Regions from separate parts of the Nonomuraea sp. NPDC049750 genome, predicted to be linked through region 1. Evidence: riboswitches for the same ligand, from Rfam matches in the RefSeq annotation. Region 1 holds a riboswitch; the other holds the start of a gene.
The links. A riboswitch is a leader RNA that binds a small molecule or an ion and turns the genes downstream of it on or off. The one in region 1 is predicted to bind cyclic di-AMP.

Region 2: another riboswitch for cyclic di-AMP. It lies ahead of AB0J16_RS42085 (CHAP domain-containing protein); the one in region 1 lies ahead of AB0J16_RS56025 (hypothetical protein).

What each region holds. Positions count from the first base shown of each region.
Region 1 is NZ_JBFANB010000049.1:29,905-37,447, forward strand. Features, by position in the region: gene AB0J16_RS55995 (HD domain-containing protein) at 1-474, opposite strand, end outside; gene AB0J16_RS56000 (DUF2716 domain-containing protein) at 750-1,040, opposite strand; gene AB0J16_RS56005 (histidine kinase) at 1,201-2,325, shown strand; gene AB0J16_RS56010 (response regulator transcription factor) at 2,322-2,963, shown strand; gene AB0J16_RS56015 (hypothetical protein) at 3,023-3,559, shown strand; gene AB0J16_RS56020 (hypothetical protein) at 3,556-3,894, opposite strand; gene AB0J16_RS56025 (hypothetical protein) at 4,164-5,129, opposite strand; cyclic di-AMP (ydaO/yuaA leader) riboswitch at 5,135-5,275, opposite strand; gene galT (galactose-1-phosphate uridylyltransferase) at 5,345-6,415, opposite strand; gene AB0J16_RS56035 (DeoR/GlpR family DNA-binding transcription regulator) at 6,412-7,191, opposite strand; gene AB0J16_RS56040 (TrpB-like pyridoxal phosphate-dependent enzyme) at 7,448-7,543, opposite strand, start outside.
Region 2 is NZ_JBFANB010000023.1:143,966-151,508, reverse strand. Features, by position in the region: gene AB0J16_RS42100 (transposase) at 1-603, opposite strand, end outside; gene AB0J16_RS42095 (aldo/keto reductase) at 741-1,568, shown strand; gene AB0J16_RS42090 (Gfo/Idh/MocA family oxidoreductase) at 1,588-2,541, shown strand; cyclic di-AMP (ydaO/yuaA leader) riboswitch at 2,660-2,798, shown strand; gene AB0J16_RS42085 (CHAP domain-containing protein) at 2,811-3,491, shown strand; gene AB0J16_RS42080 (hypothetical protein) at 3,738-3,902, shown strand; gene AB0J16_RS42075 (hypothetical protein) at 4,104-4,418, opposite strand; gene AB0J16_RS42070 (hypothetical protein) at 4,662-4,838, shown strand; gene AB0J16_RS42065 (DUF1963 domain-containing protein) at 5,227-5,865, shown strand; gene AB0J16_RS42060 (serine hydrolase domain-containing protein) at 6,171-7,445, shown strand.

The DNA.
Region 1 (7,543 bases):
GACGAGACGCAGGTGGGCCGCCAACCGGGGCGGGCAGTTCAGCGACTTCAACAGGTCTGCGACGCGGTCAGGCAGCGGGCGTAAAGGTGGCTCGGCGGGGTCGTTCAGCGCGTGTGCGAGTGCGGCGGAGTTCGTCGCCGTGGGCTCGTTCAGCCCGGGCCGGGCGAGGTGCTGTCTGGCCTGGATCCAGAGCGCCTCGAACTCCTGGCGGGTGATCTCGGCGGCTTGATCGGCGTCCTGCCAGCCTTCGAGGCTGCCTTCGGCGAGAACGCCGAAACGACGCTCGTAGGCCTGAAGCTCGGCCAACCCGTGCTGATCGCGAAGCCGGAACACTTCGTCGAGGGCTGCCGCTGTGGTGGGGCGCTGGTCAGGGCCTTGAAGATCGATCTGTCGGACGGCCCATTCCTGGTCATCAAGTTCGTAGTAGAACCAGGTGTCTTCCTCAGGGTGATAGAGGCGTATCCGTCGGGCCATGGCGCCATGGTGTCACGACCAGAAGCCCCTTCAGCGTCCGGTGAGCACCAGGTACGCCGCGACCTATGTCACCCCGAACACCCCCTCACACCAGATGCGAGAAGGTGTCCGGGCACTAGCGGCGGAGAGTCTTTTTCAGAGTGTGTGAATGGCAGTCGTCAGGATCGGCCTCAATCAGGTTGAATCCATCCGGGCGGCAGGCCGTCAGGGACCGAAGCTCCAGACGTTGCCGATCGGGCGCCCGCCGCGCCGCAGGACGGTGCCGAGAAGCGCGGTCAGTTTTCGTCCACGTGCGCCAGGAGTTCCTCGCCGAAGACGCACAGGGAGGCTTCGCGCCAGTAACCGAACGTGCCCATCCTGAGGTCGTCGGTGACCTGGATGACGTGTTCATCGATGAGGTAGGCGTAACTTGCCCAGCGCGGCTGACCTGGCCCACCGGCACGGAGCGGATCTGTGCGGGAGCCGCTGATGTGCCATTTGAGACGGTAAAGCCGATCTCCAGGTCGAGCGCTGGCGCATCTGGGGGTCCGTACGGCATGTTGGGGTGCCGTTAACGGATGTGTCACCAATCGCCAAATGCGGGCAGCCCCTTAACTGACCTGCTGTAATGCCCTGCCGCTTCGGGCTGTCACGGATGGAACCGGGTGGCGTCCGGGTCGAGGAGTACCACCGAGCGTGCCGTACATTCGGTGCGTGAATGTGTCGGAAGCGATCCGGGTGCGGTAGATGTTCGTCTTCGCGCTCCCGCACCGCGGGCGGCTCACGTGGCCGCTCCGCGCGGTCCGGCTCGCCGGGCTGGTGGTCCTCTTGGTCACCATCATGCGGACGGATCCCGGCCTGATCGACCGCCGTCCCGTCGTGATGGCCGGGCTGCTCGCGGCGGCGAGCGCGGGATGGCTGCTCTGGCTGGCCTCGGACTGGCTCGGCCGCCGTTCGCTGGTCGTGGCGCTGCTGCTGATGGGCGTCGCGGGGGCCGCGCTGACGGGTGCGGGTGCGGGCGTGGCCGTCGCGTTCCCCGCCGTGGCGCTCATCGACGCCGGAGCCAGGCTGCCGCCGCGCCAGGTCCTGCCGATCACGTTCGCGACCGTCGCGGCCACGGTCTCGCTGAGGCCCTCCCCGCCCTGGCCGTACCTGGTCGCGCACGTCTCGGTGCTGGTGGCGTGCGTGTTGCTCGGGACGTTCAGGAAGCAGGTGCTGCAGCGCGCGGAGCAGGCAGAGCTGCTCCTGGGCAACGCCGAACGGGCGGCGCAGGAGCAGGCCAGGGCGGCGGCGCTGGCCGAGCGTTCGCGGATCGCCAGGGAGATCCACGACATCCAGGCGCACGCGCTGTCGGCGCTCTCGGTGCAGCTCAAGGTGGTGGACGCGCTGGTGGAGGAGGGGGCGGAGGACGAGCGGATCAGAGTCTTCCTCCGGCGGGCGCAGGAACTGGCCGACGAGGGGCTGGTGGAGACCAGGCGCGCCATTCTCGCGCTGCGGGACGAGGCGCTGCCACTGGAGGAGCTGCTGACCGGCCTGGCCACGGCCTACGCCGACCGTGCCGGCAAGCCCGCGGAGCTGGAGATGGAGGCGGCATCCGCGGAGCTGTCCGCCGACGTCGCCCTGACGCTGTATCGGGGGGTGCAGGAGGCGCTCACGAACGCACGCAAGCACGCGCCGGGAAGCCCCGTGCGCATACGCCTCGCTTACGGCACACACGCCACGCTGAGCGTTGTCAGCCAGGGCTCTGCCGCGCCGGTCGGCCCCGGCTTCGGGCTGCGCGGGCTCAAGGAACGGGCGGAGCGGCTGGGCGGGACGCTGAGCGCGGCCCCCAAGGGAGAGGAGTGGCACGTCGACATGCGGATCCCGCTGTGATCAAGGTGCTCGTGGCCGACGACCACCCGGTCGTCCGCGACGGACTGGCGGTCCTGCTCGGCCTGCTGCCCGACGTGGAGGTGGTCGCGACGGCGGGCACCGGCGCGGACGCGGTCGCGGCCGTGGCGGCGCACCGTCCCGACGTGGTGCTGATGGACCTGCGCATGCCCGAACTCGACGGCGTCGAGGCCATCCGGTGGATCGGTCGTGAACACCCGCGGACCGGCGTGGTCGTGCTCACCACCTACTCCGATCAGCGGGAGATCGCGGCGGCGTTGCGCGCGGGCGCGCTCAGCTACCTGACCAAGGACGCCTCACGCGAGGACATCTACCAGGCGGTGGCCGCCGCCGCTGAGGGACGCAGCCTGCTCACCAAGCGAGTCCGCGAGTCGCTCTTCGACGCCGCTCCGCCCCCCGAGCCTCCGGACGGGTTGACGAACCGCGAGCTGGAAGTGCTCAAGCTGGTCGCGGCGGGGCTGTCCAACCGGGAGATCGTGCAGCGGCTGCGCGTGAGCGAGGCCACGGTGAAAACGCACATCAACCGCATCTTCGCGAAGATCGGGGCGCGGGACCGCGCGCAGGCCGTCCGTTACGCCTACCGGCGGGGGATCGCCTCCGACTCTCAACCCACGGGTTGACGCGAACCAACCTCCGGCTTGACGATCGGCCCCGGCCCTGCGACCTACCGTCGTCTGCCATGAGCGATGTGAGCATATTCCTCCTCAACCTGATCATCTTCGCGATCGCCATCGAAAGCGACATCGGCCGGCGGAAGGTGGGGCTGTTCCGGCTCCTGCGCCCTGTGGCAGGGGCGGCGGCGCTGGTTCCGATCTTCTTCGACGGCTTCGAGCTGTCGGGCACCGGGCTGCTGCTCGAAGCCGCGGCCACCGTGCTCGGCCTGGCGATGGGATTGGCCGCGATCTCGTTCATGCGGTTCGAGTACGTGCCGGACAAGCAGGCCGTGTACTCCAGGGCCGGGCTTGCTTACGTGACCGCCTGGGTCGCCATCACCCTGACGAAGGTCGCCTTCTCGTACGGCGCGATGCACGTGTTCGGTCCAGAACTGGGCCGCTGGATGGCGGCGCACGACGTGGGAGCGAACGCGCTGAAGGCGGCGATCATCCTGCTCAATGTGTCGACGATGCTGGCCAGGGTCGGCGGCATCCACGTCAGGGCAAGGGCGACGGCCGCGCCGCGACCGGCTCCCGTTCCGGCTGGCGGGCACGGCTCTTAGCACGTGAGATCCGGGCAGCTCAACGCCGGCACCAGGCGGTCGCTCCCGTACACGCCGTCATAGTCCCCGCGGAACTCGTTGACCAGCCACGGCTCTCCGCTCGCGGGCCAGTACGCGACATTCTGCGCGTTGCCGGGTGCGGTCGTCAGGTAGTGGACGTCGAGCGTGGCGCGGTCGGCGGAGACCGTGACGCGGTGCAGGCAGGACTTGCGGTAGTCGCCGTAGATGTTTGCCGTGCCGCTCAGCATGTAGCTGACGGGAGGCGCGCCGTCGGGACACAACCCGACGACGATGTCGTTGCCGCCGGTGAACACGCCGCCCTGGAGTGCCCACACCGGGCTGGTCCACCCCTCGGGGGTGAGCCAAACCGTCGGAGCCCGTCTTGAGCAGGGCGGTGGACGCGTCGAGGGGCCAGCGGTGGATCTTCGCGCCGGAGCCGCCCCTCCGGTACTCGACGTCCGGCGAACTCGGAAAAGAGGAGGTGAACAGCCATACGCTGACACACAGGGCGGCGTGGGCGAACATCACCCTCGCGGGTCGATGACCAGCTCAAACGCCATCTTCAAGTGAGCGAATAGCTCATTAGATGCGATTCGTCCCATTTCTAGAACATCGAGATGTGCACGTGGTCGAAGTGGTTCTGGGTGATGCTGCCGCGGTCGGACATCGAGCTCCACCCCGAGCCCTGGTTGATGCGCTGCTTCCAGATCACGTACTTGACCCCGAGCTTGTCCTTGTTCTCCAGCGCCCAGGCCGCCACGCGGTCGCCGAGTGCCTGGTTGGCGGAGCTGGGCATGCTGCCACCGGTGCTCATCATGAAGTCGCACGCGCGCCCCAGCGGGTGCTCGCCGCCGCCGCCGTCCGCGCGGAAGCAGCCCACCTCGTACGGCAGCGCGAAGTCCTTCTGGATCAGCCCGCGGATCACCCGCATCCGGGCGGTGATGTTGTCGGTGCCTGAGGGCAGTTCGGGCGCCCAGCTGCCGTCCGAGCGGCGGCCGGGGCCGAACGGGATGAGGCCCTTCAGCTTCTTCTGGATGTCCTTGATGACGTCCTGCGCGTCGTCGCGCTGCTTGGCCACGTTGGCCGCGTCCTCGCGGATCTTCGCCTCGAGGGCGGTCGCCTGGTCCGCGGCCGCCTTCTTCTCGTCCCGGGCGGTGGCCACGCCCTGCACGACCGCCTGTTGCTCGGCCGCGAGGTGGTCCAGCAACGCCGCGCTGGAGGCATCGGTCGGCAGGGTGAGGTTCGGCAGCGCGCCGGTGCCGTTCTGGTACTGCAGGCGCGCGAGCTCGGTGACGCGTTTCTGAGCGGTGATGAGCTGGGCCTCCGCTGTGGCCAGCCGGTTCTTGGTCGTTTCCGAGTCCTGTTTGGCCTTGGCGAGTTCGACGCGCTTGAGATTGTAGGTCTCGATGAGCTTGTCGACCTTCTTGTCCAGCTGCTTCAGCTCCGCGCGGAGCTGGGCCTCGCTGGGCTTGGGGGCGGCAGCGGCGGGCGTGGCCGTGAAGGCGCCGAAGGCCATGGAAGCGGTGGTGATGAGAGCGATGGCAAGACTCGAGGGGGACGCAGCCGCCACGAAGGGTTTCCTCTCCCTATGCCGGCCGGGTTAGCTGACGGGTTCGGGCAGGGAGATGCCGCCTTACCACCTGAGTGGATTCACCCCAAGACGCGATGGGTCCCCGGCTCCCGGGCCACGCACCCAGGATTAGGCCAGCACCGACCGTTTAGGTCGGCGCTGAAAAGGGATATTAGTGGTAAAACCAAGGTCATGCGACTCCAAGCGGCAACCAATTAGAGATCTACCTGTGATTTAAGCATGCGTGCGGCTTCCTCCGGCAGGACATCGTTGACGAACGCGCCCATGGCCGACTCCGAGCCCGCCAGATACTTGAGTTTCCCGGGCGCCCGTCTGATGCTGAACAGCTCCAGGTGCAGATAGGCCAGGTCACGATCCTGCCGCACCGGCGCCTGGTGCCAGGCTGAGATGTACGGCATGGCGACGCCGAACAGCCCGTCGAGCGCCCGCAGTACGGAGGTGTAGAGCGGGGCGAAGGCGGCGCGTTCCTCCTCCGACAGCGCGGCCAGGTCCGGCACCTGCCGGTGCGGATACACGTGCACCTCGAACGGCCAGCGGGCGGCGGCGGGCACGAACGCCGTCCACAGCTCGTTGGCCGCCACCACGCGCACCCCGGCGGCCCGCTCGGCCGCCAGCACGTCGGCGAAGAGGTTGCCGCCCTGGTGCCGGGCGGCCGCGCCGAGCTGGAGTTTGGTCCGCGGGGTCACGTACGGGTAGGCGTAGATCTGCCCGTGCGGGTGCGGCAGCGTGATGCCGATCTCCTCGCCCCGGTTCTCGAAGCAGAACACCTGCTCGACACCCTCGATCGCGGACAGCTCGGCCGTACGGTCGGCCCACGCCTCCATGACCAGGCCCACCTGCTCGTCGGAGAGCCGCGAGAACGACGACGAATGCTCAGAGGTGAAGCACACCACCTCACACCGCCCCACGCCCGGCCGGACCTCACTCAGCCCCCCGACATCACCATAAGTCCCGAAATTTCCGGAAAACGAGGGGAAGCGGTTCTCGAACACCACCACGTCATAGTCGTACGCCGGGATCTCCGAAGCCCTCGTCTCGGACGACGGGCACAGCGGGCACTCGTTGGCCGGAGGCAGGAACGTACGCGTCTGGCGGTGCCCCGCCATCGCGATCCACTCCTCGGTGAGCGGGTCGTAGCGCAGCTCCGACGCCATCGGCCTGGGGTCGAGCGCCCGCCGGTCGATCGCGCTCCGGTCGGCGTCGTCGCGCCGGTCGAAGTAGATCAGCTCTCGGCCGTCGGCCAGGTGGGTGATGGTGCGTTTCACTGCGAGTCCTCCGCGATGATCAGTTCGCCGGCGCGTTCGCCCAGCTCCATGCGTGCTTCCTCGGGCAGTCCCGAGTCGCTGATGACCGCGTCGGCCTCGGTCAGATCGGCGATCGTGCTGATGCCGACCGTGTTCCACTTGGTGTGGTCGGCCGGGATGACCAGCCGGTGCGCCGCGTGCACCAGCTCCCTGTCGGTCTCCGACTCCAGCAGGTTGGGCGTGGTGAACCCGGCCCGCACGCTCATCCCGTGCACGCCGAGGAACAGCGTGTCCACATGCAGCCGCCGGATCGCGGCCACCGCGACCGGGCCGACGAGGGCGTCGGACGGCGTGCGTACGCCGCCGGTCAGCACGACCGTGCGGTCGGCGCGCGGGTTGCGGTGGAAGACGTCGGCCACCGGGATCGAATTGGTGATGACCGTGAGCTCGGGCACCGAGATGAGGTGGTGGGCCAGGGCCCAGGTGGTGGTCCCGGCCGACAGGGCGACCGCGGTGCCGGGCCGGACGAACTGGGCGGCGCGGCGCGCGATGGCCTCCTTCTCCTGCTGCTGGCGGGCGGACTTGGCGGTGAAGCCCGGCTCCTCGGTCGAGCCGGGCCCCAGCGCGGTCGCGCCGCCGTGCACCTTCTCCAGCAGCCCGCGCTCGGCGAGCACTTCGAGGTCGCGGCGGACCGTCATGTCGGAGACGCCGAGCTCGCGAACGAGGTCGGCCACCCGAACGCCGCCGCTGCTGCGCACGCGTTCGAGAATCGCCTGCTGGCGCTGCTGTGCGAGCACGCCCCCGCTCCTTCCAACAGATTCCACCAAATTATGACACGACTTTGTTGGGGAATGTTAGGTCGTACGGGTTGTGCGGTAGACCACAGCGCGAGACGTTGGGAAACGGACCGATCACTGGAGGTACCCATGGCGAAGCGATCACGCAAGACCAAGGCGCGCAAGAAGAAGAAGGCCAACCACGGCAAGCGTCCGAACGCGAACTGACGGCGGGCCGGCCGCGGTGAGCTCCTTTCACCTCGGCCGGTGCGACGGCTCAGCCCGGGAGACCGTGCAGGGCCTCGTCGATGCGCTCCTGCGGGAGCGGGTAGTCCTCCATGCGCCCCGACAGGTAGCGGTCGTAGGCGGCCAG
Region 2 (7,543 bases), on a different contig from region 1:
GTCGGAGGTGACCGCAAGGTTCGCCACCCCTTGATCCACCCCCACAAATCCGTGAACCGGCTCACGCACCGCCGGTCGGGGCAGGGTGAGCGCGACCTGCAGCAGCCACACGCCGCGTCGGCAGACCAGGTCGGCCTCGCCGAGCGGCAGCGTGTCGATGGCTTTGAGGTCTTCTGGGCGGCCGGTGTAGGGGGCGGTGACGCGGCCGGTGGGGGTCCACAGCGACACGGTGCGGGCGTCACGGTTGAAGCTCATCAGCCGGGCGTCGTAGGGGACGGCGCCGTGCGGGCGGAAGATGTGGGCGCGTTTCTTGCTGGCGCGCCGGTTGGCATAGGCGCCGGCCACCCGGGCGATCGCCCGCACAGCCGCTTGCGCACCCAGCCCGGCCACCTGCCCGCGCACCTCGTAGTAGGCCAGCCGATGCAACTCCACCACCGCGAACGTGCGGTGCTGCCAGGCCAGGCGGGAGACAACAGTGGCCGCCTTATTACACAACAGCACCGCCGCCGCCAGCGCCTCCGCCTGGGCCGGAGTGGGCGTGAGCCGCAGTTGCACGATCGTGGGCAGGCCGTGTCGTTTGGCGGTGGAGCGGCGGATCGCCATCGCGCACCTCCTGTCACAGCAGCCCCACCCACCGCAGACATTACCGAACGTGACCAAGCCTTTCCACACTGTTTTCGAAAGGAGGAGTGGCGCTTCCTCCCGGCCCCGAAGGACCGGGTCTCCGCGCCACCATTCAGATGAACTCCCTACTACTCAACAGCGACGGCGTGCAGGTGCCGCAGCTCGGGTTCGGCGTCTGGCAGGTGCCGGACGACGAGGCCGAACAGGTCGTGACGGCCGCTCTGGAGGCCGGTTACCGCCACATCGACACCGCCAGCGCGTACGGGAACGAGGAGGGCGTCGGCCGGGCCGTACGCGCCTCGGGGATCCCGCGCGAGAAGCTGTTCGTCACCACCAAGCTCTTCAACAACGACCACGAGCGGGCGGAGGAGGCGTTCGACGAGAGCCTGTCCCGGCTCGGGCTCGACTACGTGGACCTGTACCTGATCCACTGGCCGGTGCCGTCGCAGGACAAGTACCTCCAGGCGTGGCGCGGCCTGGAGAAGATCTACCGTCAAGGCCGGGCGAAGGCGATCGGTGTGTCCAATTTCACCCCTGAGACGCTCACCCGGGTGATCGACGAGGCGGACATCACTCCGGCCATCAATCAGATCGAGCTGCACCCGCACTTCCAGCAACGGCAGATGCGGCAGTTCCACGAGGACAACGGCATCCTCACGGAGGCGTGGAGCCCGCTGGGGCAGGGCAAGGGCCTGCTCGGCGACCCGGCGCTCGCCGTGCTGTCGGAGAAGCACGCCAGGACGCCCGCGCAGATCGTGCTGCGCTGGCACATCCAGCTCGGCAACGTGGTGATCCCCAAATCGGTCACGCCGGCGCGGATCAAAGAGAACTTCGAGGTGTTCGACTTCGTCCTCGACACCGAGGACATGGCGGCCATCGGCGCGCTGAACCAGGAGAACGGCCGCATCGGCCCCAACCCGGACACTTTCGCCTGGATGGGGTGATTCCCTACGATCTTTCCTCATGAAGGATCTCTCATGGGGTATCGCGGCCACGGGTGTCATCGCCGCAAAGGTCGGGGCGGTCATCGCCGCTGAGCCGGGGATGCGGGTGGCCGCCGTCGGTTCGCGCGACCTCGGCCGCGCGCGGGCGCTGGCCTCGGAACTGGGCGCCGAGTCGGCGTACGGCTCGTACGCGGAGCTGTGCGCCGACCCCGGCGTCGACGCGGTCTACGTGGCGACCCCGCACGCCCAGCACCTGGAGGTCGCCGAGGCGGCGATCGCGGCGGGCAAGGCGGTGTTGTGCGAGAAGCCGCTCGCCGCGTCCGTCGCCGACGCCGAGCGGATGGTCCAGCTCGCCCGCGATGCCGGGGTGTTTCTGATGGAAGCCATGTGGACCCGGTTCAATCCGCTCATCCAGCGGGTGGCCGGCGATCCCCGGTTCGGGGAGATCCGCTCGGTCCAGGCGTCGTTCGGCTTCAAGGCTCCCTACGATCCCGCGCACCGGCTGTGGGCGCCGGAGCTGGGCGGCGGGGCGCTGCTCGACCTGGGCGTCTACTCGTTCGGGCTGGCGCAGCTGCTGCTCGGGATGCCCTCACGGATGCACGTCACGGGCTCGCTGGCGCCTTCAGGGGTGGACGCGGAGGCGGGCGGGGTGCTGGTCTATCCGGGGGGCAGGCGGGCTCTGGTGGAGTGCTCGCTGCTGGGCCCGTACGCGAACGACGCCCTCGTGGTGGGCACCGACATGCGCGCCCACATCAAGGCGCCGTTCTGGGCGCCGGAGCGGGTCGTGCTGAGCGGGCCGTCGATGGAGACGGAGGAGCTCGAGCTCGATCCGGCGGACAACGGGTACGCCGGCGAGGTGCGCGAGGTACGGGACGCCATGGCCGAAGGCAGGACCGAATCCGCGATCATGCCACTTGACGAAAGCCTTGCCATGATGGGGCTTCTGGCCGACGCGAGGGAGCAGCTCTCTTAGCTGGCGATTCATCTATTTGTAAGACCCTTGCCTCTTGCATTACCTTTGTGGTCATATGAGGCATACGTCCGGTTTGTCCGTTCGTTGCCAGACCATCGCACAAAGGCATCACAGGACCGTCCTGTGACCGCTGAATCCGCCTCGCGCGGAACCGGGGACCCACCGTCCTTTGGGGTGTATCGGCACGTCACGTGCCGTAGGACAGCTTCCACGTCCGAACCCGTCAGCTAACCCGGTAAGCGGCATGGAAGCAAGGAGTTACCCCCTCGATGGCGAAGTCCCATCTTTTTCGCGCCACCAAGTCGACCTTTGCTCACGCCGTCCTCGGCGTGAGCGTCGCGGCCGCCGCACTCGCCGGCCAGTCCGCCGCCCACGCGGACACCGCCACCGCCCACGCCGCCGTGGCCCCGGCACACGCCGCCGCGAAGAGCCACCCGGAGAGCGAGATCAAGGCCAAGGCCACGGTCTCGCGGGTGTTGGCGCTGGCCAAGGCCCAGGTCGGCACCACTGAGAACGCCTACGGTGGCGGCACCAAGTTCCAGAAGTGGTACATGAACTCCCCGCGCGCCCTGGAGACCCTCAGGCGCGACGGCGGCACCCGGGCGGACTACCTGAACGCCGCCTGGTGCTCGATGTTCGTCTCGTGGGTCGGCGAGCAGTCCGGCGCGCGCAGCATGATCGGCTGGGACGCCTACACGGTCGAGCACGCGAAGTGGTTCGCCCACAACAACCACTGGGGCACGACCCCGAAGCCGGGCGCCGTGGTGTTCTTCTCGTGGGGCGGCAGCAAGAGCCTGGACGACATCGAGCACGTCGGTTTCGTCGTCAAGGACAACCACGACGGCACGATCTCCACGATCGAGGGCAACACCGGCAACGGCAGCGTCCAGCAGCGCGTCCGGCCGACGTCCCAGGTGGTCGGCTACGGCTACCCGAGCTACGGCGCCTGACGACTTCCTGACCGAGGGCTCTCCTGCCGACGAGCGCGCGTCCTTCTGGACGCGCGCTCGTCGGCGTCTCACGCTCCCGTACCGGCTGCCGAAAAGCCCACCACGTTGGGCTGAACAGCGCATGGCCGCCTTATCTGCCCATCAGACCGCAACCCCCCAAGTTTGGGGATGTCACGATCCTGCGATCACCTCAGACACTGACGGTGGCCGGACAGCGAGCCGGTTCTCGATACTGGAGGAGGGGACATGTCACCGACGACACAGCAGGACAACTGGCGCTTCTGTAACAAGTGCTACACCCTTTGGTGGAATGGCCGCCCCGACAACGGGCACTGCCCCGCAGGCGGCGCCCACGAGGGGCACGGCAGCTGGAACTTCTACCTCCCGGCGAACCCCGCCGAGCACATCTGACGCAAGGCCGGGCCCCCGGCCGACCTCCCCGCGACGCCACGGCTTCGCGGGGAGATCGGCGTTGGATCCCACAAGTCGGGAGGGAAGGGCGTCGACGATCCGCGCCGCGTACTCCTCTTCCTCGAAGTCGTTGTCCTGCCGCAGGCCGAGACAGAAGACCTAGCGCTCGGCGGCGACACGACGGGCGTGTCGGCGGGTGCCTCAGCAGCCGTCGGTCACGTAGCAGCCCTTCACCTTCCACCTGCCGCTGTAGTAGGCGCCGCTGGTGGCCTTGCTCGTGCTGCCTATGGAGACCAGGCTGCCCGGGATGTAGGAGCAGGACGAGGTGGAACAGAAGTACCCGTAGACCCGGAAATAGGTCTCAAGCCCGCTGGTGCACTTGACGCTCACGGAGTGGTCGCTGCTCGCGGTCTTCGAGCAGCCGCTCACCGCGGCCGCCTGGGAGGCGGTGCCGCCGATGAGGGCGGTGGCCCCGATAACAATGCCGGCGACGCTGGAAATGATCTTTTTCGTCATGGGCGTTCATGATCGCCCGACTGTGCCCCTCTTTTCAAGAGATCCCCACAGCAATCCGGAAATTTCTCGATCTTTGCGCAAGCGTGAGCAGCTGCTCGTTCGAGGTGATTGAGGAGGGCTGCGTGCCGGTGACGCTGCCCACGTCGGCGTACCGCTACTTCGCCGAACCGGCCTGGTAGCCGTGGCGACGCCTCACTTGGCCGGAAATTCGATGTCCGTGGCAGGCAGTACGTTCCATGGCCCATGAACCTCTATGAGCTCTTCGAGCACGGTGACGTTGCGGCGCTCACGACTCACCTGGAACAACAGCCGGACAGCGCCGGTGACGTGCTGCAGATGGCGGCGCAGAGCGAACGTCTTGACCTGCTGGAGTGCGTGTTATCTCACCGTCCGCCGGTGGGATCTCGATGTCGGGCTTGAGTACGCCGCACGACGCCGCGGCGCCGCCGCCTTCGTCCGGGTACTGCTCCCCGCCGGCGCCTCGCCGGCCGCGACCGGCAACCGCTCCCGTTGTGGGCCGCGCCAGGGCCGGTGCTGTGGAGAACTTGCAGCTTCTGCTCGCCGCTGGCGCTGACGTCAACGTGGTGACACCGACATTGCACCGCCCGCTCGACATCGCGGAAGACCTCGGCGATGCGACCATCATTCGTCAGCTGCGAGAACGCGGCGCCAAGGTCGTGGGGCCCGAAGAACTCAACCCTGATCAGGCGGCTCGGTCGCCGGGGCGATCGTCGAGTATGGCGGGATCGAGGATCACAAGCTGGCGCTCGCCCTGGGGCAGTGCATCACCTTCGACGTTCCGGAGGTTGTGCCACGGCTGATCGCCGCCGGTGTCGACTGCGACTCGCCGAAAACTACTATAAGGCACCACCGCTCGTGCGAGGCACCGCTCACATTCTTCGTCCAGATCGACCTTTCCCGCACACCGAAAGCCGCACGGGAAGCCTTCGGCCTGGGCCTGCTGCAATTGTTCCCCTGCACAACGTGCAACCCTTACCACCCGTTCTCCAGCGGTGATCTGGTGCGGATCGTCGACCCGGCCGGCGCGGTCACCCCCGTGAAGGAACCGGAAGGAGCACGTGTGCTCCCGGTACGGCCGATCATCGGCTGGGGCCGCGCGGCCAAGGACTATCCCTATCGCGAGGCCGACGAGCCGGCGCTGCTCCCCGACGAACGCGAGGTCGTATTCACACTCAACCGCCAGGGCGACAAACTCGGCGGCTGGCCGAGCTGGGCACAAGATCCCGACTACCCGCGCTGCCCCCATGGCGACCACCGAATGACACAGCCGATCCTGCAGATCGACTCCAACCATGGTGTCGCACACACGTGGGGCGACAACGGCGCGCTCAACCAGGGCAAACAGCCGTTGTCACCGAATGATCGTCAAGATCGCCTGGGGACGATCGGCGTACGCAGACGAATCGAATCTGCCCTGTGGGCTTGACCTTGACGCTGCGTCAGCCCTCCATGCTGGCTGTCATGAGCAGCCCTCCAACAAGCCATCGGGTCCGATTGGACGGGCCCCGGGAGGGTGCTGGAGCACCCCTCCGAGGCCGCGCGCGCTACAGCAGAGCGCGGTGAACGGAACCCGATCCGCGAAGTCGTCCGGGGAGGACCCTGTGGAGCTCGCCGAGGAGTCGCTTCGGAACCACCCGGAGGGTCAGCGGATCAGTCCGAGGGGAGCGGCTGACCAACGCCATCGATGGCGGTTCCCGGGCGACAAACCGTAACGAGAGAATGGATATCCCAATGACAGCCGATCAGGGCCGCGACAACGCCTCCGTGAGCGGCGGTGGTGATGACGATCTCGAGCACGGTGTAGAGGAAGGCTGGGGAAAGCTCGCTGACGCGTTCCGCGCGAACTTCGAGGCCCCCGGCGAGGTCGGCGCGGCGTGCAGCGTATACGTGGGCGGCCGCCCTGTCGCCAACCTGTGGGGCGGGCTCGCCGATCGCGAAGCGAACCGACCGTGGCGCAAAAACACCATCGTCCACGTCGCATCCACGACGAAGGGCGCTACCGCGATCTGTGCCCATCTGCTGGCACAGCGTGGTGAGCTGGATCTGGACGCTCCGGTGGCCCAGTACTGGCCGGAGTTCGGCGCCAACGGCAAGGAACAGATCAAAGTGCGCTGGCTGCTGTCGCACCAGGCCGGTCTGCCGCTCGTCGACGGACCGCTGACGTTCGAGCAGGCGTGCGCGTGGCATCCGGTCATCCGTGCGATCGAGGCGCAGAAGCCGCTGTGGCAGCCGGGCACCGAGCACGTCTACCACGCCGTCACGTTCGGGTTTCTGGTCGGGGAGGTCGTGCGCCGGATCTGCGGCAAGTCCCTGGGCACGTTCTTCGCCGAGGAGGTGGCCGCCCCGCTCGGGCTGAGCGCCTGGATCGGGCTGCCCCAGGAACACGAGGAACGGGTGGCCCGGCTCCACTACGCCGCTCCGTTCAGCGTGGAGGAGCTGCACGCCGGGATGATCGCGACGACCGGGCTCGATGCGGAGACGGTCACCGCATGGGTCGAATCGATGTGGAGTCCGGGTTCGATCCAGATGCGCGCCGGCGAGCTCGGCGGCGCCTTGGACAACGCGTCCGGGGAGTATGTGTTGACGCGTGCCTGGCGCGCGGCGGAGTTCCCGGCCGCGAACATGCTCGCGGACGCGCACTCGCTGGCGCGGATGTACGCCGCCACGGTCAGCGACGTCGACGGAGTGCGGCTGCTCGATCGGTCAACGGTCGAGAGGATGACAGCCGTCCAGACTGACAAGACGCGGATGTACGGACTGCCGCCGGGCCTGGACATCCCGGCCGACCGCTCCTTCTACATGTCCCTGGGGTTCTGGCGAGCATGCCCTCCGGCGCCGATGGTCGGGCCAGGGTCGTTCGGCCACCCGGGCTCCGGCGGATCGATCGCCCTCGGCGACCCCGATGCCGGTGTCGGTTTCGGCTACGTCACGAACCTCTGGAACTTCCGGCCCGACGACCCGCGGGCGTCGAACCTGGCCAAGGCCGTCCGGACCTGCCTTGGTTGAGACAGCCCGCGCGTGGAACTCCAGCCTCGCTTGGTGCGTCGGCATCCGCATCGTTGCCTACATCTCCTACCGTTGCAGGATCTCCTGAGCCGGCGTCG